DNA from 2 places in the Bacillus sp. C-3-6 genome. Region 1 is predicted to be linked to the other one. Evidence: riboswitches for the same ligand, from Rfam matches in the RefSeq annotation. Region 1 holds a riboswitch; the other holds the start of a gene.
What was found. Region 1 has a riboswitch for cyclic di-AMP ahead of ACW0JX_RS03970 (hypothetical protein). Riboswitches for the same ligand answer to the same signal wherever they lie in the genome.
Positions count from the first base shown of each region.

Region 2: another riboswitch for cyclic di-AMP. It lies ahead of ACW0JX_RS09230 (APC family permease); the one in region 1 lies ahead of ACW0JX_RS03970 (hypothetical protein).

Region 1 is NZ_CM137247.1:776,113-788,406, reverse strand. It holds gene ACW0JX_RS04015 (MFS transporter) at 1-406, shown strand, start outside; gene kdpDN (KdpD-like non-kinase potassium sensor) at 431-1,585, opposite strand; gene kdpC (K(+)-transporting ATPase subunit C) at 1,642-2,223, opposite strand; gene kdpB (potassium-transporting ATPase subunit KdpB) at 2,240-4,330, opposite strand; gene kdpA (potassium-transporting ATPase subunit KdpA) at 4,344-6,011, opposite strand; gene kdpF (K(+)-transporting ATPase subunit F) at 6,031-6,108, opposite strand; gene ACW0JX_RS03985 (SipW-dependent-type signal peptide-containing protein) at 6,108-6,212, opposite strand; cyclic di-AMP (ydaO/yuaA leader) riboswitch at 6,309-6,454, opposite strand; gene ACW0JX_RS03980 (hypothetical protein) at 6,589-6,711, opposite strand; gene ACW0JX_RS03975 (hypothetical protein) at 6,715-6,948, opposite strand; gene ACW0JX_RS03970 (hypothetical protein) at 6,962-7,348, opposite strand; cyclic di-AMP (ydaO/yuaA leader) riboswitch at 7,442-7,589, opposite strand; gene thiD (bifunctional hydroxymethylpyrimidine kinase/phosphomethylpyrimidine kinase) at 7,675-8,487, opposite strand; gene thiF (thiazole biosynthesis adenylyltransferase ThiF) at 8,503-9,522, opposite strand; gene thiG (thiazole synthase) at 9,515-10,285, opposite strand; gene thiS (sulfur carrier protein ThiS) at 10,288-10,491, opposite strand; gene thiO (glycine oxidase ThiO) at 10,507-11,616, opposite strand; gene tenI (thiazole tautomerase TenI) at 11,609-12,229, opposite strand; gene ACW0JX_RS03935 (ABC transporter substrate-binding protein) at 12,240-12,294, opposite strand, start outside.
Region 2 is NZ_CM137247.1:1,772,233-1,784,526, forward strand. It holds gene ACW0JX_RS09185 (MFS transporter) at 1-820, opposite strand, end outside; gene ACW0JX_RS09190 (TetR/AcrR family transcriptional regulator) at 868-1,443, opposite strand; gene ACW0JX_RS09195 (peptide ABC transporter substrate-binding protein) at 1,824-3,452, shown strand; gene ACW0JX_RS09200 (GNAT family N-acetyltransferase) at 3,504-4,034, opposite strand; gene ACW0JX_RS09205 (Nramp family divalent metal transporter) at 4,236-5,531, opposite strand; gene trhO (oxygen-dependent tRNA uridine(34) hydroxylase TrhO) at 6,010-6,969, shown strand; gene ACW0JX_RS09215 (hypothetical protein) at 7,180-8,655, opposite strand; gene panE (2-dehydropantoate 2-reductase) at 8,831-9,775, shown strand; gene ACW0JX_RS09225 (hypothetical protein) at 9,840-9,968, opposite strand; cyclic di-AMP (ydaO/yuaA leader) riboswitch at 10,108-10,254, shown strand; gene ACW0JX_RS09230 (APC family permease) at 10,399-12,225, shown strand.

The DNA.
Region 1 (12,294 bases):
AAGTTTTTGCTACAAGTTTTTGCAAAAACGCCTCACAACAAAGCAAACTTTATTTATTACGAGTTACTTCAATATTATATGTGTCTTTTTATTCTCTTTCATATATAACATCAATATCCCATTCATCATTATCGTTACATCTTTGTACGGTTTTAGTATGGGACTTTCTATGCCAACTCACACTACTTTATTAACAGAAGAATTCGTGCAAGAACGTGCAACAGCTATCGGTATGTACAACTTCATCCGCTATCTTGGTATGGGCACAGGGCCACTTATAGGTGGATTTCTTTTATTTAACCAAAATTACTTTTGGATTTTCTTCCTAGGCGCAATTATGTTTTTACTTGTAATCTTATATGCAATGAAAATGCTAAGTTTTCATTCTGTACAAAAAGCAAAATAGAGCCCCCAAAAAGGTCGGCTCTATTTATCCTCTTTGATCCGCAACAATATGAATATCAATATACTTTGTTTGTCTCATAATTTCATTTACAATAGAGCCTTTTCGTATTTCTTCCCACCTTGTTCTAGCCGATTGTCCAAGTAAAATTTGCGTCACCTGTAATCTTTTTGCCACTTCAATAATAACATCTGCTGGCTTTCTTCCCTTTGCTTCTTCTAATACAAAACTTGCATCAAATTGATTCGTGAGCGTCTTCCACTCTTCAATTGTTTGTTTTTTACCAGCTGAAAGAGAGTCTATATTTTCTCTTTCAACATTTAATACATACAATTCAGCATTTAACCGATCAGCCATGCGCCATCCCCGTCTTATTAATTTCTCCGCTGTTGAACTGTATTGTACACAAACAAGAATTTTTTCTTTTACGCCAATTGGTTCTATTACTGTTTGGCTAATTTTCTCGTCCATATCATCGGCAACCTCGCGAAGTGATAATTCCCTAAGTGCTCCTAAATTATTAAGCGTAAAGAAATTTTGTAAGCTTTGCTGAATTTTTTCTTCTTTATATATCTTTCCGTCTATTAACCTCTTCCGAAGTACTTCCGGTGTTGCATCAACGAGCTGAATTTCATTTGCTTTTTGTAAAATAAAATCTGGAACTCGTTCTCTTACTTTTACATTCGTAATTTGAGCTACAATATCATGAACACTTTCTAAATGTTGAATATTAAAAGCTGATAATACCGATATACCAGCCTCTAACAATTCCTGCACATCCATATAACGTTTTTTATGCTTAGAACCAGGAACATTACTATGCGCAAGTTCATCCACTACGACTACTTGCGGCGCGCGTTTTTTTATTCCTTCCACATCAAGCTCATAAAATACCTTTCCTTTATACTGTATTTCTTTCAAAGGAACTTTTTCTAAATCAGCAATTGCTTCTTCCGTCTCTTTTCTTCCATGCGTTTCAATTAAACCAATTACAATATCAATTCCATCTTTTTTCATTTCCCTTGCATCAAAGAGCATTTTATAACTTTTTCCTACGCCTGGAGCTGCTCCTACATATAACTTTAACTTTCCGCGATTTTGCTGACGAATATATTCTAAATATTCCTCTGGCGTTCGCCTTTGAAACTTCGATTCATAATCATCTGCATACAAAATAAACACTACCTTTCATTCGAAACAACGCTACCTCAATCCGTTAGATTGAGGTAGCACTGTTACTATTTCATTAATTTTTGTAATGCTAAATTTAGCTTTAAGACATTCACTCGATCTTCTCCAAATAAACCAAGTGCAGCACCTTCTGTTTGATCTTTAATCAATTGATTAAGTTTTTCTTTCGAAATATTCGTTAATTTTGAAATGCGATCCACCTGCACCGAGGCCGCCTTTGGACTAATATCAGGATCAAGCCCTGAACCTGAATTTGTCACTAAATCTATAGGTACTTCTGTTACTGGAACGCTCGGATTTTGTTTCTTCCACTCTTCAATACTTTTCTCTACTCGTTTCTCTAAATCTGGATTAGATGGTGCATAGTTATTTGAACCAGATGCTTCAGCCTTATATTCAATACTAGAAACACGCCCTTGAAAATAACGTGGATCCGTGAAGTTTTGCCCGATTAATTTAGAACCAATCACTTCATTTTTATCATTATATATTAGACTTCCATCCGCATTATCCTTCATCACGGCTTGTGCAATACCAGTAACAATAAGTGGATATACAAGTCCACACAACACTAGAAATGTAAAAGTAATACGGATAATTGGTGATAGTATACTTTGTTTCTTTTCCATCTTTTTCCCCTCTTCCTTATATGAACAAGCCGACAATTATATCAATTACTTTAATTCCAATGAACGGAACGATAACTCCGCCAAGCCCATAAATAAGTAAGTTTCGGCTAAGCAATGCATTAGAACTCATCGGTTTATATGCAATACCTTTCATCGCTAACGGAATGAGTAATGGAATAATAACAGCGTTAAATATTAATGCTGATAAAATCGCTGACAGTGGTGATGTTAACTTCATTATGTTTAGTGCTTCCATTTGCGGAATCGCAAGTGTAAACATTGCTGGAATAATTGCAAAATATTTCGCTATATCATTCGCAATACTAAATGTCGTCAATGCACCACGTGTCATTAACAATTGCTTACCAATTCCTACAACCTCAATAATTTTCGTTGGATTCGAGTCTAAATCAATCATATTTGCTGCTTCTTTCGCAGCTGTCGTACCACTATTCATCGCTAATCCAACGTCAGCCTGTGCTAATGCCGGAGCATCATTTGTACCATCACCTGTCATCGCTACAAGTTTCCCTTTATCTTGCTCTGCTTTAATAACCGCAATTTTATCTTCTGGTCTACACTCGGCAACGAATTCATCTACTCCTGCTTCTTTTGCAATCGTTGCTGCTGTTAACGGATTATCACCTGTACACATAACCGTTTTAATCCCCATTTGACGCAACTGTTCAAAACGCTCACGCATACCCGGTTTTACTGTATCCTTTAAATAAATTAAACCGTAAATACGATTATCTACTGCAACTACAAGTGGTGTTCCGCCCTCTTTTGAAATTAAGTCTGCTTTTTGATTTACATCTTTCGGAATTGTTCCACCTTGTGACCCAACCCATTCAATAACAGCACCGACAGCACCTTTTCTCACTTTCGTTCCGTCTTGTAAATCAACACCGCTCATTCTCGTTTCTGCTTTAAACGGAACAAACTCCCCTTGTTCTGCAAGTTCTCTATTATATGATATAGATTTTCCCTGCACATACTCGATAACAGATCGACCTTCTGGCGTTTCATCTAAAACAGAACTAATAGCAGCCCACTTTCCAACTTGCTCAATCGTTTCATTTCCTACAGGCAATAATGTATGAGCCATCCGGTTTCCAAAAGTAATTGTACCTGTTTTATCTAAAATAATTGTATTAATATCGCCCGCAGCTTCTACTGCTTTCCCTGACATCGCTAACACGTTAAATTTTGTCACCCGGTCCATCCCAGCAATACCAATCGCTGATAGCAAACCACCAATTGTCGTTGGAATTAAACATACTAACAATGCTACGAGTACAGCTGTATCAATTTGAAAACCTAAATAATTTGTAAAAATCGGCAACGTCACAACGACGATCAAGAAAATAAGAGTTAAGCTCGTTAATACTGTATTTAAAGCAATCTCATTCGGCGTTTTTTGACGAGCAGCTCCTTCTACTAAAGAAATCATTTTGTCGATAAATGATTCACCAGGATTACTCGTAATGACAATTGTAATTTCATCACTTACGACCATCGTTCCACCTGTTACGGAACAAAAATCACCGCCTGCTTCTTTTATAACAGGAGCTGATTCCCCTGTAATTGCAGATTCATCTACAGATGCTAATCCTTTGATTACTTCGCCATCATTCGGAATCATTTCTCCTTGTTTTACGATAACAACGTCACCTTTTCTAAGATCAGTTGCTGAAACTTGGACAATGTCTCCATTTTCTTTTACAACATTTGCAAACACATCTTTCTTCGACTGCTTTAAAGAATCGGCTTGTGCTTTACCACGGCCTTCTGCTAATGCTTCTGCAAAATTCGCAAATAAAACTGTAAATAATAGAATGAGAGAAACTGTTATATTAAACCATCCTGGTATACTACTAGAACTGCTTGGAAGAAAAGATAAAATGAACGTAATGATAAATCCAATTTCCACAACGAACATAATCGGATTCTTTATCATGACTTTCGGATTCAATTTCGCAACGGATTGTTTCATCGCATGTGTTACGATATCACGATCCATCGTTTTCGCTTGTCTAACTTCATCTTCTACAGCATGTATTTGTGACTTATTTAATTGTTTTTCTTTTACTACTACCGGTCTCATCATTTACCCTCCATTACTTCAATGTAAGAAATTCTGCAATTGGTCCGAGTACTAACATCGGGAAAAATGTTAATGCACCGACAATTACAATCGTTCCGATGAAGATGCCACCAAATAAACTATTATCTGTACGGAACGTTCCAACTGTTTCTGGCACTACCGTTTTTTCTTTCAACGAAGCTGCCACAGCTAGCATCGTAATTAAACTGAAGTAGCGTCCTAAAAACATAACTAAACCAGTCGTAATATTCCAAAACGGTGTATTATCTCCTAATCCTTCAAATCCAGATCCGTTATTCGCAGCTGACGATGTATATTCATATACAACTTGTGTTAAACCGTGGAAACCGGAATGAGAAATAGCATCCGTTCCTAAATTTGTTGAAAGAGCTAATGCCGAAAATCCTAAAATGAGCAATGGATGAAATAAAATCGTGACTGCGATTAATTTCATTTCCTTACCTTCAATCTTTTTACCTAAAAACTCTGGTGTCCGTCCAACCATTAACCCAGATATAAACACCGCGATAATTGCATACATAATAATGTTTACAAAGCCTGCTCCAACTCCGCCATACACTGTATTTAACATCATATTTACGAGGGGAACTAGACCACCAATTGGTGTTAACGTATCATGCATCGTATTAACAGCGCCTGTTTCAGCAGCTGTCGTTACTGTTGCGTATAGTGAAGAAAATACTGTTCCAAATCGTACTTCTTTCCCTTCTGTACTTCCTTGTACATGTTCGATACCCATTCCATTTAATGCCGGGTTCCCGTTTAGTTCAGATGTCGTAATCGTTATAAACCCTAGTAAAAATACCATAAATAGTGACACGAAAAGGATGCGGCCTTGTTTTTTATTTCCGACCATTCGTCCGTACGTAAATGGAAGTGCTGTTGGTAATAACATCATAAGCATCATTTGCAAAATATTACTCATTTGTCCTGGATTTTCGAAAGGATGCGTAGAGTTTGCTCCGAAAAATCCACCGCCGTTATTTCCAAGTTCCTTAATGGAAACGAATGATGCAACAGGTCCGCGTAAAATACTTTGCTTTGCACCTTCAATCGTTTGTGCTGTAACCGCCCCATCTAACGTTTGTGGTACGCCAAGTGCGACAAAAACTAGTGCCGCAATAAATGCGATAGGAAGAAACACTCTCGTTAACGCTCTCGTAAAATCAACGAAAAAGTTACCAAGTTCTTTTCCAGCAAGTCCTCTTATAAAAGCCATAACGAGCGCTAATGTCGTTGCTGGTGCCGCAAACATTAAAAATGTAATTCCGATTAATTGTGATAAATAAGATAAACCATTTTCACCGCTATAATGCTGTAAGTTTGTATCAGCCATAAAACTAATTGCTGTATTAAAAGCGAGCGTAGGCTCCATCCCTTCAATATGCGCTGGATTTAGTGGCAGCACACCTTGTAATCTGAAAATGAAGTATACGACAACGATCATAAATCCATTTAATAAAACTAATGATAATGCGTACTGTTTCCACGTTTGATTGTATGCTTTTACACCCGTAATTTTAAAAATAAGTTTTTCAAAAGGCCCGAATACTTTATCTAACGTTTTGCTACCTTGAAAAGCTTTTTCTAAATAAATCCCCGTTGGCTTTGCTACTAAAATAAACAAGAGCATTGTAATAATGACTGCAACCCAAATCATAATGAATAATTCCCCCTAATTAAAACTTCTCTGGATTTAATAATGCATACACTAAATACACTGTAATTGCTGCGACAATAACCGATAAGACAATCATCATGATTGCTTTCCTTCTTTCACAACTTTATCTGACCAACTTGCAAGACTTGCCATCGATGCAACTAATAAAATAAAAATCCCGACCATTACAACATCTAACATAACGATCCCTCTCTTTTTGTTAAAATTTACCATTTAAATATTAAAAAAGAACACTGAGCTCTACTCAGTGTTCAAAAAATGAACAACAAAAAGTAAACCTCCTCTCTAAACGCTTACGAGGTTAGCTGTCGGATTCGGGCCTAAAGAGTAGCCCTACTTTCAAAACTGAAAGATTCACCCCAAGTGACGATGCACAAAATTGGTTCCCCCGCTCCATTTCTGGAACTCAGCGATTTTAGGTTTTTTTGGAAATTTTATGAATGATTTATGAGAGTAAATATACTCCTCTATATTTCACTTGTAAAGGGCGAAATTGCTGAAAATAATAATATTTACATTCATTTAAACGCTTACATTGAAGATTATTACTATTATTTCATCTATTTTCTTTATTTCTCTTTTCTTTTCTTAAAAATGACCTTTTAAATATGAAATAAAAAGAGCGAATGACATGAAGTGCATAGCTTGTTGCACTCAGCATTCGCTCTTTTTTATTCAACCTTTATTCTCCTCGTAAAAATGCACGTAAATTTCTCCCACGAATATAAACTTGTGTCAATTCTGCATGTAGCTGCTCATACTCAGTAATATCCATCTCTAAATACAAAGCATCTTTTGATGGTAATATAATATATGGCCCTGGAAAAAGGGGATCAATCTGGACCAATTCTTGAACTCGCTCTACCGATACTGCCCAACGATTTGCTATATCTCCAAGTAATAGTACCTTCATCATTTCTTCCCCCGCCCTATTCAAAAAATAAAAAAGAAATATTATCACAATTTGTAAACACGACAAACTTAGCTCCAATTGTTTCATAGAGCCTCGCTGGATATCGTTTATTCCTTGTAACAACAGTAATAGGTGCTTGAAAAGAAAAACGAATGTGTTCTGTGAAGAAACTAACGATTGGAAGCTCATCCCCTAGTAAAATGACCTTCTTAATACACTCACAAATACTAGTAAAATCCTGCTCCTTACTACAACTATAAGTCCAATCAAACCCACAATTCCTAACTTCAGCCGCTACCTCTTCATTTGCTGTAAAAATAACTAACTCATGTTGAAATGCAACTAGATCTCTTAAACTATTTACCTTACTTTCTTCTCCAACACAAATAAGTGTTAGTTCCATGTACCTCATCCTCCTTAGTATAAAAGAAATCAAACATAGATTGATATTCCCCTATACTAATCAGATCGATGAAGTGATGTATCCATCATGGCACCGTCCTCTCTCAAGACGCTTACGAAGTTAGCTGTCGGATTCGGGCTTTGAGAGTAGCCCTACTTTCAAATTTGAAAGATTCACCCCTAGTGACACTGCACAAATTGGTTCCTCCGCTCCATATAATTGGACTCAGCGTTTACAAAAAAATATATTCTGGCTGATATATTACTCCTGTATTTTGAAAAAGTAAACAGAAAAAAAGCCAGTTATAAAACTGGCTTTTCACTTATCTATACACGCGTTCTATTCACTTTATACGCAAAATGATTCGTCGGTCCATGACCACTACCAATATTCAATGGCTCTTCAATTGCTATACTAATAAATCGTTTTGCTTCTTGAACAGCATCTTCAATTGAGTATCCTTTCGCAAGTCCTGCTGTAACCGCTGAAGCAAATGTGCACCCACTTCCGTGCGTTTGCTTTGAAGGAATTCGCTCGCTTCTAAACTCAATAAATTCTTCTCCATCAAAGAGGAAATCAATTACTTCATTACCTTGATATTCTGCATGTCCGCCCTTCATAAGCACATATTTAGCACCTAATTCGTGCAATACTTTTGCAGCTTCCTTACTATCTTCAACATTATGAATCTCCATCCCAGTTAACACTTCTGCTTCTGGAACATTCGGTGTTATAACGGTTGCTACTGGTAATAAATATTCTTTTAATGCATGAACTGCTTCTTGCTGTAATAATGATGCACCGCCTTTTGCGATCATAACGGGATCTAGCACAATATTATTCCAGCCAAATTTTTTAATTTGTTCTGCAACAATTTGAATTATTTCACTACTAAATAACATTCCTAGTTTCACTGCATCTGGTGTTAAATCCGTACCAATTGAATTCAGCTGTTCTGTAATACCTTCTAACGGAACAGGATATACCCCTTGAACGCCAAGCGTGTTTTGAGCAGTAATTGCCGTAATAGCCGTCATTCCGTATACACCAAGCTCTTGGAATGTTTTTAAATCTGCCTGAATTCCAGCACCGCCGCCGCTATCAGACCCTGCAATTGTTAAAGCTTTATTCACTTTCATCCCACTCATCCTTTTCTATCCAAAATAGCGATGATAAATCGTTTTTGCTTCGCTTATATCTTTCGTTCCATGTACGAGCACACGGCCATCTTTAAAGGCGACTAACCTCTTGTCTTCAACAGAAAATGATAGTAAATATGGATTTACATTTAAATCATTCACGCGACCTTCCAGCAACTCTTTATATTGTTCAAAATTCATTTCCTCTTTATGAGGTGGTCTAATTTGAACTGTATTTCGCCCGCATAAAACTGCTGTTTTTGATGTGTTCTCTTTATTTAAATACGGATATAATGCATTCTCTCCGCATGAAGAACAATTATGCTGGCGAAGCTTTTGCACATTCATACATGAATACTCATTCTTCCACATATCAAACGATACAAGCCCATCTCGAAGTGATTCGTAATCTTCTACTAACAGTTTAAGAGCTTCTGTTACTTGATGAGAAACGACAAGAGATACAGCAGGTGATATAATACCCGCTGTATCACATGTTGCCCCGCCAAGCGGAATCGACTGCAATAAACATGATAAACATGGTGTTTTACTAGGAATGATTGTGTAAGAAAGACCGTAACTACCTACACATGCACCGTAAATCCATGGAATAGAATATTTTTGTGCTATATCATTCACAATAAAGCGTATTTCGAAATTATCAGTCGCATCAATAATTACATCAACGTTTGTAACAAGTTCTTCTAGCTCTTCAGCTGTTACATCTTGAACGAGAGCTTTTATTGTTACATCGCTATTAATCTCTTCTAAACGTTTTTTAGCCGCTATAGCTTTTGGGAGATTATTCTTTACGTCGCTCTCTGCATACAATTGTTGTCTTTGCAGATTACTCCAATCTACATAATCACGGTCAACAATTGTTATCTTGCCAACACCCGCTCTTACAAACATCTCTGCATTTGCACTACCTAATGCACCTGCACCGATAATAAGTACATGCTTTTCTCTTATCTTTTGCTGCCCTTCTGCTCCAATTGGAGAAAATAGTTCTTGGCGAGAATATCGATTATTCAACTACGCTCATTCCTTCTAAAGGACTACTTGCAGTTGCACAGCGCTTACGTGCAATACGACCTGCTTCAAATCCTAAACGTCCTGCTTCAATACTTAGTTTCATTGCCTGTGCCATTTTAATAGGATCTTTTGCTCCTGATACAGCTGTATTTAATAACACGCCATCTGCTCCTAATTCCATTGCAAATGCCGCATCAGCTGGGCTACCAATACCGGCATCAACGATAACTGGTACTGCCGCTTGTTCAATAATGAAGCTCAAATTTAATGGATTTACAATACCAAGTCCTGATCCGATTGGAGATGCTCCTGGCATAATCGCATGCACGCCAAGCTCTTGTAATTTACGTGCTAATACAACATCATCAGATGTATACGGAAGTACGATAAATCCTTCTTTCAGTAACATTTCAGATGCCTTTAACGTTTCTACCGGATCCGGTAATAACGTTCTATCATCACCAATAACTTCTACCTTTATCATGTCACAAAGCCCAGAAGCTTTTGCTAATTTTGCAATACGAACAGCCTCTTCAGCGTTTTTTGCCCCTGCTGTATTTGGTAATAACGTATATTTTTTCACATCAAGTTTCTCTAATAAATTAGGTTGCTTTGCATCAAAGATATCCATACGACGTACTGCAAACGTTAAAATTTCAGCTTCAGAAACGTCAATTGCCTTTTGCTGTACGTCAAAATCAGGGAATTTACCTGTTCCTAATAACAGTCTAGAATGAAATGAAAATGGTCCAATGTTTAACATAATCAACCGCCTCCTACGAAAGTTACAATCTCAATTTGGTCTCCATCAAAAACAGATGTATCTGTATGATCATCTTTTTGTAAAATATCTTTATTACGCTCTACTACAACAATTCTGTTATCTAGTTCTAAATGTGTAAGTAGCTCAGCTACTGTTTTTACACTCGCTGGCACTTCAATTTGGTTACCATTAATTTTTAAATTCAAACTTCCATCCCCTTTCTAAACTCTTCTAGAAAGCAATGAATCTAGCAAATAATTCTCTTGCTTTCCTTCTATTAAATCAGCCATATATTGGCCAGAAATAGGACTTAATAAAATACCGTTTCGATAATGGCCCGTGCAAGCATATAAACCTTTTATTTCTTCATGCTCTCCCATATAAGGAGCTTCATGGTTCGATTGTGGTCTTAATCCTGCCCACGTGCTTTCCCATTCTGCTTCTTTTAAAGCTGGCAATATTGTATAAGCACGCTCTAATATAGAAGTTATACTTTCTAGCTGCACAGTTTTATTGAACGTATGGTGCTTCATTGTTGCCCCAATTACGTAACGTCCACCGCGCTTTGGAGTAATGTAAAATCTTTCTTGAAAAATAGGTGCTTTTAAAAGTTGTTTTCTACTTCTTACCGCAACCACTTCTCCTTTAACTGGATATGTCCCCCAATCGTGGTGAAAATAACTGAGTAACTTCGTGCTCCATGAACCTCCTGCAATAACGACTTTCTCACATGTGACAATACCTTCACTTGTAATAACTCCAGTCACTTTATTATTTTCAATACGAATATCAAACACTTCTGTCTGTTCATATATATCAGCACCTGACATTGCCGCAGAATGTGCGAATGCTTTCGTAAGCTCTGGTGCAATAACATGACCGTCTTTCGGATAATATACTGCTCCTATAATAGATTCGGATAGATACGGCTCTTTTTCCCGCACATGGTCTCCCGTTAGAAAATAGGAATCTTCACCTGTTTTTTGCTGCCAATCCATAATTTGAAGAATTCTTTCCTTCTCATCTTCATTTTGAGCAATACGATAAATTCCTTTTTCTTCATATCCAATATCAATACCCGTCTTTTCACGTAAAACTGCTGCAAGTTGTGGAAATATAGCTCGGCTTTCTCTAGCAAGTTCAAATAGCGGATCATACGCATCCCATTCTGCCTGAACACCAAGTAGACCAGCAGCTGCTTTTGAAGCTTCCGATGCAATTCTTTGCTTCTCTACAATCGCTACTTTATGTCCTCTTTCTGCTAGAAAATGTGCAACTGAACTACCAATTACACCACCACCAATAATCGCTACATCATACTTCTCACACATATTTTTCCGCCCACTTTCTTATTGATTCCTTATAAGATTTCGCTTTGCTATACGGGTCACTACTACTTACAATTCCGGACATAACTGCTATACCGCTTACACCGTTAGTAAGGACATCCACTGCGTTTTCTGGAGTAATTCCTCCAATTGCTGTAATCGGTATAGATAAACACCTTGCAATGTCAGAAATTTCTTCAAGCCCTCTCGCTGGCACACCTTTTTTACAATCTGTCGGAAATACATGACCATAAACGAGTGAATCCGCTCCATTTTTAAATGCTACTATCGCTTCATCTAGCGAATGCACAGAATAACCGACATGCAAATACGAAAACTTTTCTTTCACTGACTTTACATCTGTGCTTCGATACCCTAGTTGAACACGAGGAATATTTAATAAAATTGCAATATCAATTCGATCATTTATGACAATTTTAGAAGCCGGAAAGCCTTCCATTAAAAGACTTTCCACACCTTCATATAACTCCTTCGTACTCTTCTCACGCTCACGAATATGCAAATAATCAATCTCACTCTCAATTTGCATCGCTACATTCACTAACTCTTCGAATGGCATATGGCCATTTGAGATTACGTGGAGCTCATTTTTCATATTCATTCGCCTACTTTAAAATATTTTCGAATAGTTCATCGGCTGGAACGGTTTCTTTCGTCATT
Region 2 (12,294 bases), 1.0 Mb from region 1:
TATCTGCTATTTTACCAATAGTAGGAGTTAATAAAGCTCCAGCAATTGCAACAAAGCCAAATAATGCAATTTCATTATTTGAAAAATGTAATGGCTCTGATCTTAATAAAATTGGAATAGCTGTCCAATAAAGGCTAAATGCAGCAAATAAACATGCGTGATAAAAAGCTCTTTGTTGTAAAGGAGAAGTATTTATTAGTAGCTTTACCATAGAAGTTATTAAATTTGGATATGTCATGTTACTAGTTGAGATAACTTCATAGTTGGGTAAAAATTTTAGAATTAACAGTAATACGGTAACTAGGGTTATTAATGAAAAAAGAAATACCATTCTCCAGCTAAACCACTCTGTTATTCCGATAGATAATGGGCGAGCAATCATAATCCCAATCAATAAACCACTCATCACTTTACCCACATATTTACCTGCCTCTTCAATTGGCACGATTCTCATTGTTAGTGGAACTAACATTTGAGCTGCACAGGCCCCAATGCCAATTATAGTTGTTAATAGTAAAAAAATAATTCCGTTTGTCGAAATTAGCGTACCAATTAATGAAAAAATAGTTAACCCGATAAGAATTCCTATTATTTTCTTACTTTTCAATAAATCAGCCATCGGTACGATAAAAAATAACCCCAATCCATACCCAATTTGTGTCAAAGTAGTGAGCAATCCAGATAAATCAGAAGAAATGTTCAGATCTTTTGCAATGAATTGTACAATTGGTTGTGCATAATAAATATTTGCAGCAAGTGAACCACAACTAATTGCTAAAATAAATATTAGAAAATTTGTCTTTTTAGTCAATTTTATCATTCCTTTCTTTTTGGAACGTTCATTCCGGAATCATTAAAAAAGAAAGACTATAGGTCTGCAATAGTCTTATCTACTAGATGATAGGCTGAATTTTTCTCTTTTTTATATTTAGACATTACATTCAAACTATGATTTAAACTTAATAAAGAATATGCAACTAATTCAGTATCAACCTCTTGTGAAATTTCTCCTTTCTTTTTTCCTTCTTCGATAACTTGCTTAAATACTTTTTCAAGTTCATTAAAATCATTTATGAGTATTTCTTCTATGGCAGGGTCAATTTGTCCAATAAGCAGTGAAGAATTAGTTATCATACAACCTTTTGGAATTTCACCTGAATAACATTTTTCAATATGTTGATAAAAAAAGGATTTAAGTGATGCTTTTGTGTTTATACCACTAAAAAGTAAATTTCTCTTTTGAGAGCCATAATTTTTATAATGTTCCAAAACTAGTTTAAATAGTGCATCCTTATCTCCAAAGCTATCGTAGAGAGTAGATCGACTTATACCCATCGTTTCAATAAGATCTGATATATATGTAGCATCATAACCTTTTTCCCAGAATAAATGCATAGCTTTATTTAAAGCGTGTTCTTTGTTAAAACTAATACTTCTACCCAATTTATAACACCTCCATTCATGTAACTTAGTATAAATATTCCGGAACGATAAGTCCAGAATATTCGTCTTAATTTCCGAAAGTTTCGTAAAATATCCGTAAATGTTAATTTGGTATTGTGGTATTTAGATGCTATAAAATAGAAAGTATGTATTGAAGCGACAATTAAATTCGATTTTATTGAGGAAAAGTTAAGCTCCTATTAGTTTATATGTTTTTTTCGTTAAAAATCGAAAAGATTCCAAGGTAATCCATATCCTTTTAAAAGGATAGCTTTTTTCTTGAACGAATAAATATTCAAAAGAATGTCGCGTCTTTCTGTTAGTATTTCTGCTATAATATATTACGCTTTATAATATTTTATATTTAAGGAGAACAACTCATGAAGCGAAAAAAGAGTCATTTAATGGTAATGGCACTTGTTACATCTTTATTATTAACAGCTTGTAATAATAAAGCGGATAAAAGTGACACAGAGGTTAAAAAACAAGTGTTAAATGTAACAGTATCAGAAGAAATTCCTTCTCTGGACACTGTGAAAACAACAGATGGTACATCAGCACACATTATGCAGAATATATTTGAAGGGTTATATGTATTAAACGATCAAGATCAGCCTACTCCAGCCATAGCAAAATCGTTTAAAAGAAGTGAAGATGGTAAGAAATATACATTTGACTTGCGTAAAGATGCAAAATGGTCAAATGGGGATAATGTAACAGCAAATGATTTTATATTTGCTTGGAAACGTGCAATTAACCCTGAAACAGCCTCTCAATATGCGTCCATGCTCTTTTATGTAAAAAATGCGAAAGAGATCAATAAGGGAACAATGCCTCTTGATGCACTTGGGGTTAAAGCGATAAATAATTATACGTTAGAAGTTGAACTCGAACAGCCAGTTCCGTATTTTTTACAGTTGTTAGCACTACCTATATACTTACCACAGCATGAATCATTTTTGAAAGAACAAGGAAACAATTATGCATTGGAACCTAGTAATCTCATATATAACGGTCCATTTGTATTAGAAAAATGGAAGCATGAACAAGAGTTTCAATTAAAGAAAAATACTACATATTGGGATCGAAAGAAAGTGAAATTAGATGAAATAAACTTTCATATCCTAAAGGATACAATGACAGCTGTAAATTTATATGAAGCCGGAGATTTGGATCGAGTACCTATTAATTCGCAAGTTGTAGACAAGTATAAAGGGAATAAGGAATTACATATGTCGAGTGATCCTGGAATTGCTATGCTTCGTTTTAATGAAAAAAATAACGCGTTAGCAAATAAAAAGGTGCGTCAATCTATTTCATTAGCGTTAAATAAAGATGATTTCGTTGCTCACTTTATTAATAACGGAGCAAAACCTGCAAGTGGACTTGTACCAGTTGGTCATGTAAATGAAGTGACTGGTAAAGATTTTAGAAAAGAAAATGGAGATATTTCCTCATATGATTTGCAAAATGCGAAAAAAATTTGGGAAGAAGCGAAAAAAGAGCTTGGGGTAGAACAAGTAAACCTAGAGTTCTTAACGTTCGAACAAGATAACGCAATACGTATGGCAGAATATATAAAAGGTGATTTAGAGAAGAATTTGCAAGGGTTAACGATACAAATTAAACAACAGCCATTTAAGCAAAAATTACAGTTAGAACAAATAGGTGATTACGATATAACTATGGCAAATTGGGGACCTGACTATAAAGACCCAATTAGTTATTTAGAGTTATTTACGACAGGGAATCCGAATAATAAAATGAATTATTCTAATGTTCGTTACGATGAATTAATAAAGAAAGCGAAAACGGATTTTGTACTAGATACGGAAAAACGATGGGAAGCGTTGCGAGAAGCTGAGCAGGTATTATTAGAAGATGCAGCTGTGGCACCGCTTTATCATATTGGCTCAGCGTATGTACAAAAGGATTATGTAAAAGGGATTGAAAAACATCAATTTGGTGGTATTTATACTTATAAGAATGCTTATATTGCTAATGAATAAATACAAAAAACCTTACTTTTTAAAAGTAAGGTTTTTTACACATAAATTCTATTAAACTGATTTTAATAAAGCGTAAAAATTCGTATCATATGGGATATCATCTTGATACATATAATTTTTTAGAACACCTTCTTTTTCAAAGCCTAATTTTAATAGTACTTTATTGGAAGCTTCATTTTCAAGAAATACAATTGCCCCGATCCGCTTTAAATGAATCGTATGGAAACCGTATGATATAACCTCAGAAACAGCTTCAGTCGCATATCCTTTTCCCCAGTGTTCAGGCAAAAAGGCATAACTTATATTGGCTCGTTTATGCTCAGAAGACCAATCGTGAAAACCAATGGTACCGATGAGTTCTTTCTTGTCTTTTAATTCGATTCCCCATTTTATACCGCTTCTTGCATTGTAGCTCAACTTAAAGTTATGAATGATTTGTTTCACTTGATCAACATCTTGTAACGGTTTTTGGCCATAATAGCGCAGTACATTAGTATTAGAAAAGCATTGTAGTATACGTGGTGCATCTTTTTCGGTAAGTTCTCTTAAAATGAGTCTTTCAGTTTTTAATAAAGGAAACATATTTTCGCTCCTTTTCACATGAAAATAGAATGTATTTGTTATTATATAATTTAATCTGAAAATAAAGATTATTCAAGGCGTAAGGGAATTATTGTCTGGAAATAGATTATATAATTTATCTTAAAAAGAGTTTATAGGATTAATACAAATAATGAATTGAAAAAGGGTATTCCAAATAAAAATTGGAATACCCTTTTTTCATTACCCTACAAATGTTTGATACAGTAAGAAGATATTTAAAACGATAACGAGAGCAGCAATTATCCATGCGATAAATGTTGTTATACGGTGGTTAACGAGTGCACCCATAATCTTTTTATTACTTGTAAACATAATAAGTGGTACAAGTGCAAATGCAATACCGAATGATAAGACGACTTGGCTCATGACTAGAGCGTATGTTGGATTTACACCTAAAGCGATAATTACTAGTGGTGGAATCATTGTAATAAATCGGCGTAAATATAACGGAATATGCATGCGAATGAAACCTTGCATAATAATATCACCCGACATTGTACCGACAGAAGAGCTAGATAGTCCTGCTGATAAAAGTCCAATCCCAAATAATGCAGCCGATACAGGACCTACTAAATTGGTAAATTGAGTGTAAGCAACATCTAAATCTTCAACGTGCAAGCCATTTTTAAAAAATAGTGCAGCTGCTACAATTAACATACTTGCATTAATTGCTCCAGCAATAACCATTGCAATAATAATATCGATAAATTCGAAACGAAAAATCTTTTTCTTTTGTTCGTCAGTTGTTCCGACCACACGGCGTTGTGTTAATGCAGAATGCAAGTATATTGCATGCGGCATAACTGTCGCACCTAAAATCCCTGCTGCAAGTAATATACTGTCTACACCTTGGAATTTTGGAATAAATAGTCCTGAAAGAAGGGGACTTAATTCTGGTTTTGCATAAAAAACTTGAATCCCAAAAGCAATTACTACAATGAAAATCATTCCTGTAATAATAGCTTCTAGTGGACGAAATCCTCTACGTTGAAATTCAAGGATAATAAATGATCCGGCTGCTGTAATTAAAGCGGCAGGTAGCATGGGGATTCCAAATAGTAAGTAAAGCCCCAATGCAGCTCCAATAAATTCCGCTAAATCTGTAGCCATAATAACTAGTTCACCTTGTATCCATAAGCCGATAGACACAGGCTTTGGAAAGTTTTCACGAGCTATTTCGGGTAAATTGTTTCCTGTAGCAATTCCTAATTTAGCTGATAAAGTTTGGATTAATACAGCCATTAAGTTAGAAGCGAGTATAACCCATAATAGTAAATATCCATATTGTGAACCAGCTGCGATATTTGTAGCAAAGTTGCCAGGATCAATATAAGCAACGGACGCGATAAAAGCGGGTCCTAAAAATGGTAACAGTCTTTTCCAGCCTTTTGTTTCTCCACTTAAAGCTAAGTGAGCTGATTGTACAGTTGTACTTTCAGAAGGGAGATGTTTATCTTTTGTTATATCTTTATTCATAGTAGTTTTCCCCTTTAAAATGTTAACTTGATGAAATTATTGTATTTATTCTTACTCATTATTTCAATACATTTAAATATGTTATGTGATAATTTCATTTGAACACGAAAGTTTCCTTAATGCAAATTATATGCCTTTATGCAATGGATGGTGTGATAATGTAAAATGAATTGGGAGTTTATGGTGTGGTGACATGGGGAAACATAGTGAATTAAAGGGCTGTTTTTGAAATTTATGTGAACATAAAGCTGATAATACAGCATATTAATTGATGGAATTGCAATTGTATGATATATAATATATTGGGATTACAACATAACCATAGTGTTATGATGTGTAATCTTGTTTTTTATTTTTGTTAACTGATAGAAAATAGTATAAAGAAAAGAAAATGGGATTCATTTTCTTATTATATATGTTTTGATATGAACGTTAACTTATACATGATTTTAAAAATTAGATAGGTGGTAGAAATACATTGGCAACTACAAAACCATACAGAGTATTACTATATTACATGTACACAACAATTGAAAACCCAGAAGAATTTGCTGCAGAGCATTTAGAATTTTGTAATGCACTTGAATTAAAAGGAAGAATTCTTGTAGCAAAAGAAGGTATTAACGGAACTTGTTCTGGAACTGTAGAGCAAACAGAGAAATACATGGAAGCAATGAATAATGATCCACGTTTTGATGGTATCGTATTTAAAATAGATGAAGAAGAAGGGCATGCATTCAAGAAAATGCACGTACGTCCTCGTCCAGAATTAGTTACACTTCGTCTAGAAGATGACATTAACCCACATGAAATAACTGGGAAGTATTTAGAGCCAAAAGATTTTTATGAGGCAATGAAACAAGAAGATACAGTTATCATTGATGCACGAAATGATTATGAGTTTGATTTAGGACACTTCAAAGGTGCGATTAAACCTGATATCGAATCATTCCGTGAATTACCAGATTGGATTAGAGAAAACAAAGAAACACTTGAAGGTAAAAAGATTTTAACTTACTGTACAGGTGGAATTCGTTGTGAGAAATTCTCTGGTTGGTTAGTTCGTGAAGGTTTTGAAGATGTAAGTCAGCTTCACGGCGGAATTGTAACGTACGGAAAAGATCCAGAAGTACAAGGTGAGCTTTGGGATGGACAATGTTACGTGTTTGATGAGCGTATCGCTGTTCCAGTAAACCAAAAAGAACATGTTATCGTTGGTAAAGATCACTTTACAGGTGAACCATGTGAGCGCTATGTAAACTGTTCAAATCCAGAATGTAATAAGAAAATTTTATGTTCTGAAGAAAACGAAGCGAAATATTTACGTGCATGTTCTCATGAATGTCGTGTAAGTCCACGTAACCGCTACGTAATACAACATGAATTAACGGAAGAGCAAGTAGCTGCTGCATTAGAGAAAATCGAAGCAGGGAAGTAAGCTGAATTCGTATAATAAAAAGGGTACTCCAAGTTTTATTTTGGAGCACCCTTTTTTCATTATACAGTCCTGTCATTTGTCGTTTTTTGTCGGTAAGTCGATATATTTAAAAAATCGCTGATATATTTCGAGTTGCGCTGATATAATCGGAAAATCGCTGATAAAAATTTCACTTACTGCAGCACACCAAGAATTTGAAAATCACCTTCTTTAGTTTTTATCCTCTTTCTCTTTAACGGCAGAAAGTACCGTTTGTTTTACCCAAGCTTTTCTTTGTTTATGCTGTAGACCCCATTGATATAAACTTTGGGCTCCTAAAATAAGTGAAATGACAATGCCGCTAATCGCAATTAATAGAGCGAAAAATTCAAGAGGGGACGATATTTTGTTTGAATCGGTGTTTCTTAAAAGGTCAATCATAGTAAACCCTAACATTTGGCCCACTACAGAGTAGAGCGTTAAAATTAATAATAAAAGGCTATCTTTTTTAGAGGCGACATTTTCTTGATATTTAAACAAACTATCAAGATTTTGTTTCGCGTTTGAGTATAGAACCTCAATATTAAAAAGTTTTCTTAAGCGGAAGAAAATATCTTCACTTTGTGATTGGGATACTAATTCTAAAGAAAAATAATTAGCAGTGAACGAATTGATCGAATAAATTAATTTCTCTATTTCATTAGTATCTTGTTCAATGTTTAGCTCAGCATAGGCGTTTGCCATTTTTAATAAAACAATTTTATGGAATAGGTTTAATAATAAAGCGTAATAAAATTCTCCGTACATTTGACTAGCAAGTTTAGAGATTTCGCGTTCGCCTTCATTTGTTACACATGTAAAAATATGTTCTTCCATAATGAAATAACGATTTGGAGCCCATCTCTGGTAAGCGTGTTTTTTTAAATAGTCATGAATGTAAGGAATGTTATTTGCACTTACATATGGTTTACCATCACTTGTTAATCCGGAAAGACTGGAAGTACGATAAACATCCACTTCATTAAGTTCCATACCTTCTTTTAGTGACAATAAAGTTTGAACGTACATTCTTTGGTCTTCAAAGAAAGGGAAGGTTTGAAAGTATGAACTTCTTAATCTCTTCTTTTCAAAGAAATCAGTTACGCCATGAAATAAATAACCAAAAATGAATTTTTCAACTTGGGAATACTTTTTTCCGTTACATTCAATACAAATAGACTCATTTGTATCAGTTTTAGTTTCAAGTACACGGAAGCGAGCAGCGAATTCGATTGCTTCAGATAAAGTCATGTTTGGAGCAGTGTTTACTTCTCTTCGAATTGTTAAGAAGCCAAGTTCATAAGGACAAAGTGTTACATCAATAGAGTGTATCTTGAATGGGATTGAAATAAGGTTTGTAGTTAAATGTCCAGTTAAGTTAAGGTCCTTTGAATAACGTTGCAAGCCCTTTTGATGCTCTGAATGAGGAAAGAGAATTTTATTTGTAAATGAAAGATAGTATGCTTCCATATTTTGATGTGAAACTTTAAACTCCCCATAATATGTATTTTCATCATCGAGATGATCGAGCCGAAAAGGAAGAAAATCGTTTTTTTGTAAGAAAGGGAACATATTTTGTTCATATCCAGCTTTAAACGAAAACGGGAATATAAATTGGAATATAGCTGTTGCTACACCTTTTTCCTCAATTGATTGTATTGCCTCCATCTACATTGTGTCCTTTCCATATATGCTATAGAAACAACATGCCCAAATTTATTTGAAAATAACCACTCTTTTATACTCAATTGAGAGTGAAAATTCAGCTTATTTAGTAGAGGACATGTATAATGTTATGTATACTAAAAGTTATAAAATTGTATTTTGAAAAGGGGCATGCTGTATGAGGATTTTAGTATTAGGCGCTGGTGGAGTCGGAGGATTTTTTGGTGGCAGATTAGTCGAGAAGGGAGAAGATGTCACGTTTCTTGTTCGTAGTAAACGGAAAAAACAATTAGAGGAAAGAGGACTTGTAATCCGAAGTGTTAACGGGGATTTTTCCTTCCAACCGAAATTAATAACGAAAGAAGAGAGAACTTCTCAATTTGATGTTATTTTATTTTCAACAAAAGCGTATCACTTAAACGAGGCTATTCAAGATTTGAAGCCGTTTGTTGACGATAATACTGTAATCATTCCATTGTTAAATGGTATCGCTCATTTATCACTACTACAAAAAGAATTCGGCGAAGAAAAAGTAATTGGCGGTTTATGCTTTATCGAGACGACGTTAAACGATCAAGGAGAAATTGTACAAACTAGCGCTGCCAACAGACTTGTGTTTGGAGAAATTAAGTCTCAAAATTCAGAGAGAGTAAAGCATATTTCTAAAGCATTTTCAGGTACGAAGTCTAGTTTTGTTTTAAGTGAAAATATTACGCAAGATATGTGGCATAAATATTTATTTATTACTGTAATGTCAGGTGTGACAACGTTAATGCGTGCACCAATTGGACCAATCCGTGAAAGTGAAGGCGGCCGTGATTTTATCCGTAATGTGTTTGAGGAATCTGTACAAATCATGAGAGTATTAGGAGCTCCAGTAAAGGCTAATATTGCCCAGGAACATATGAAAACGATTGATAAAATTTCGTATGATATGAAGTCATCAATGCAACGTGATATGGAAAAGGGTTCGTTTATTGAAGGGAAGCACTTGCAAGGATATTTACTGGATGTAGCAGAGAAATTTTCTATAGCGGCACCATTATTAGAATCTATATATCAAAATTTAAAGGTGTATGAAGAGATGACCTTTAACAAATCTGTAATAGAATTAGATGTATGAAAAAATAAAAAAGATAGCAATATATAAGTGTATTGCTATCTTTTTTATTTTTTTGTATGATAAATTATTTATTTCTTTTCGTTCTATCTGTCAAATTTATTTCCTGTTCACGTTTACCATATAACTGATTAATTTCATTTGCTACTGCATCTAAATATGAATCGGAAAAAATAGGCTTCTTTTCTTTAGACATATGGGTCTCCTTTGCGGATTTTTAATATTCATTATGTATATTTCTCAGCGGATTATGCGCAATCATTTTAATTTTTTTCTTATTAAAAATTTTTGTTTACTTTTTGAAAATAAAGGAGTATTATAATCCACAGTTTCAATTTTCTAAATCGCTGAAACCGCATGGTACGGGGGACCCGTTTTTACGGATTAGTACATAATCCGATGGGGTGAATCCTTGAAAAAGGTAGGGCTACTCATAGGCCCGAATCCGACAGCTAACCTCGTAAGCGTTATATTGAGAAGGAAGGTGGAGCTTGTGCGACAAAAAAAATAATGTCTACAAGTCTATTTCGCTATGGCTTGTAGACATTTTTTGTTTTCTGAAGAAATCGTTTACTGGCTGTAACAAGCAGAAAAGTTCGTACAAAATTATTGGAGAGTGGACAGCATTGGTTTCATCTATTAAAAGATTTTTAATTGGAAGACCGTTAAAATCAACAGAGCTTGGAGAACAAAAGCTTAATAAAACGAAAGCTTTAGCTATTTTATCTTCTGATGCATTGTCATCAGTTGCTTACGGTCCAGAGCAAATTTTAATTGCTTTAGCAGGTGTGGGAGCGATCGCTTATTGGTATTCCATTCCGATCGCTGTTGGGGTATTAGTATTATTGACAGCCCTTATTTTATCTTATCGTCAAATTATTTTTGCTTATCCGCATGGCGGGGGAGCGTATGTTGTATCAAAAGAAAATTTAGGGATGAATCCAGGCTTAATTGCTGGAGGATCTTTATTAGTCGACTATATTTTAACTGTTGCGGTAAGTGTATCTGCAGGTACAGATGCGCTAACATCTGCTTTTCCTAGTTTACATGCACATAATGTAATCATTGCGATTATATTTGTTATATTTATTACGATCTTAAATTTAAGAGGAGTAACGGAATCAGCTTCTGTTTTAGCATATCCTGTTTATTTATTTGTTTTAGCCCTATTTATATTAATTGGTGTAGGCATATATAATATTTTGACTGGTCACGTTTCACCAACTTTACACACGCCGATCGGAACGCCGGTTGCGGGTATTAGTTTGTTTTTACTGTTAAGAGCATTTGCATCAGGTAGTTCTGCTTTAACAGGTGTTGAAGCAATTTCAAATGCAATTCCGAACTTTAAAGATCCTGCGCCAAACAATGCTGCAAAAACATTGCTTGCAATGGGTGCATTACTTGCTGTGTTATTTTCAGGAATTGTATTTTTAGCTTATTATTACGGAGTGACGCCGAGTAAGGAAGTAACAGTTGTTTCTCAAATTGCTGAACAAACATTTGGACGTAATTTCATGTACTATTTCATACAAGGTACAACAGCTTTAATATTAATTCTCGCAGCTAATACAGGCTATTCTGCATTTCCTTTATTAGCGGTTAACCTCGCAAAAGATAAATTCATACCGAGAATGTTTACGATTAGAGGAGACCGTCTAGGTTACTCAAACGGTATTATAATACTTGGAGTTGCTTCGATTATTTTAATTGTAGCTTTCCAAGGACAAACAGAACATTTAATTCCGTTATATGCAGTAGGTGTATTTATTCCATTTACACTTTCTCAAACAGGGATGGTATTAAAGTGGCTTCGTGAAAAACCTGAAGGATGGGCTTTAAAATTAACGGTTAATTTAATTGGTGCAGTTATTAGTTTTATCGTAATGAGCATGTTCTTTTTAACTAAATTTGCACAAGTTTGGTCGATTCTTATTTTCTTACCAGTTATTATCTTCTTATTCCATCGAATTAAGAAGCATTATGATGCAGTGGGTGATCAATTAAGTTTAAAAACTTGCGAGCCTCTTATTCCAATTGAGGGGAATGTAATTGTCGTTCCTGTAGCAGGTATGACGCATGTAGTAGAAAATTCATTGAATTATGCGAAATCTCTTTCTGCAGATCAAGTTATCGCTGTATATGTTGCTTTTGACAGAGAAGAGGAAAAGAAATTTGAAGAGAAATGGAAGGTGTGGCAACCTGAAGTAAGGCTTGTTACATTACATTCTCATTATAGAAGTATTATTCAGCCGTTAACGAAGTTCATTGATACAGTGCAATATAAGGCAAGTGAATCGAATTACCGCGTTACGGTCGTTATACCACAGTTTATTCCGAAAAAAGGTTGGCATAACATTCTTCATAATCAATCCAGTTTACTCATACGTGCGTATTTACTTTATAAAAGAAATGTTGTTATTACGACAGTTCCATATCATTTAAAAAAATAAGAAGATTTTTGAAGGATAGCTTCGTGAAAATGAAGCTATCCTTTTTGTGTATATGCTATGCATAATTGC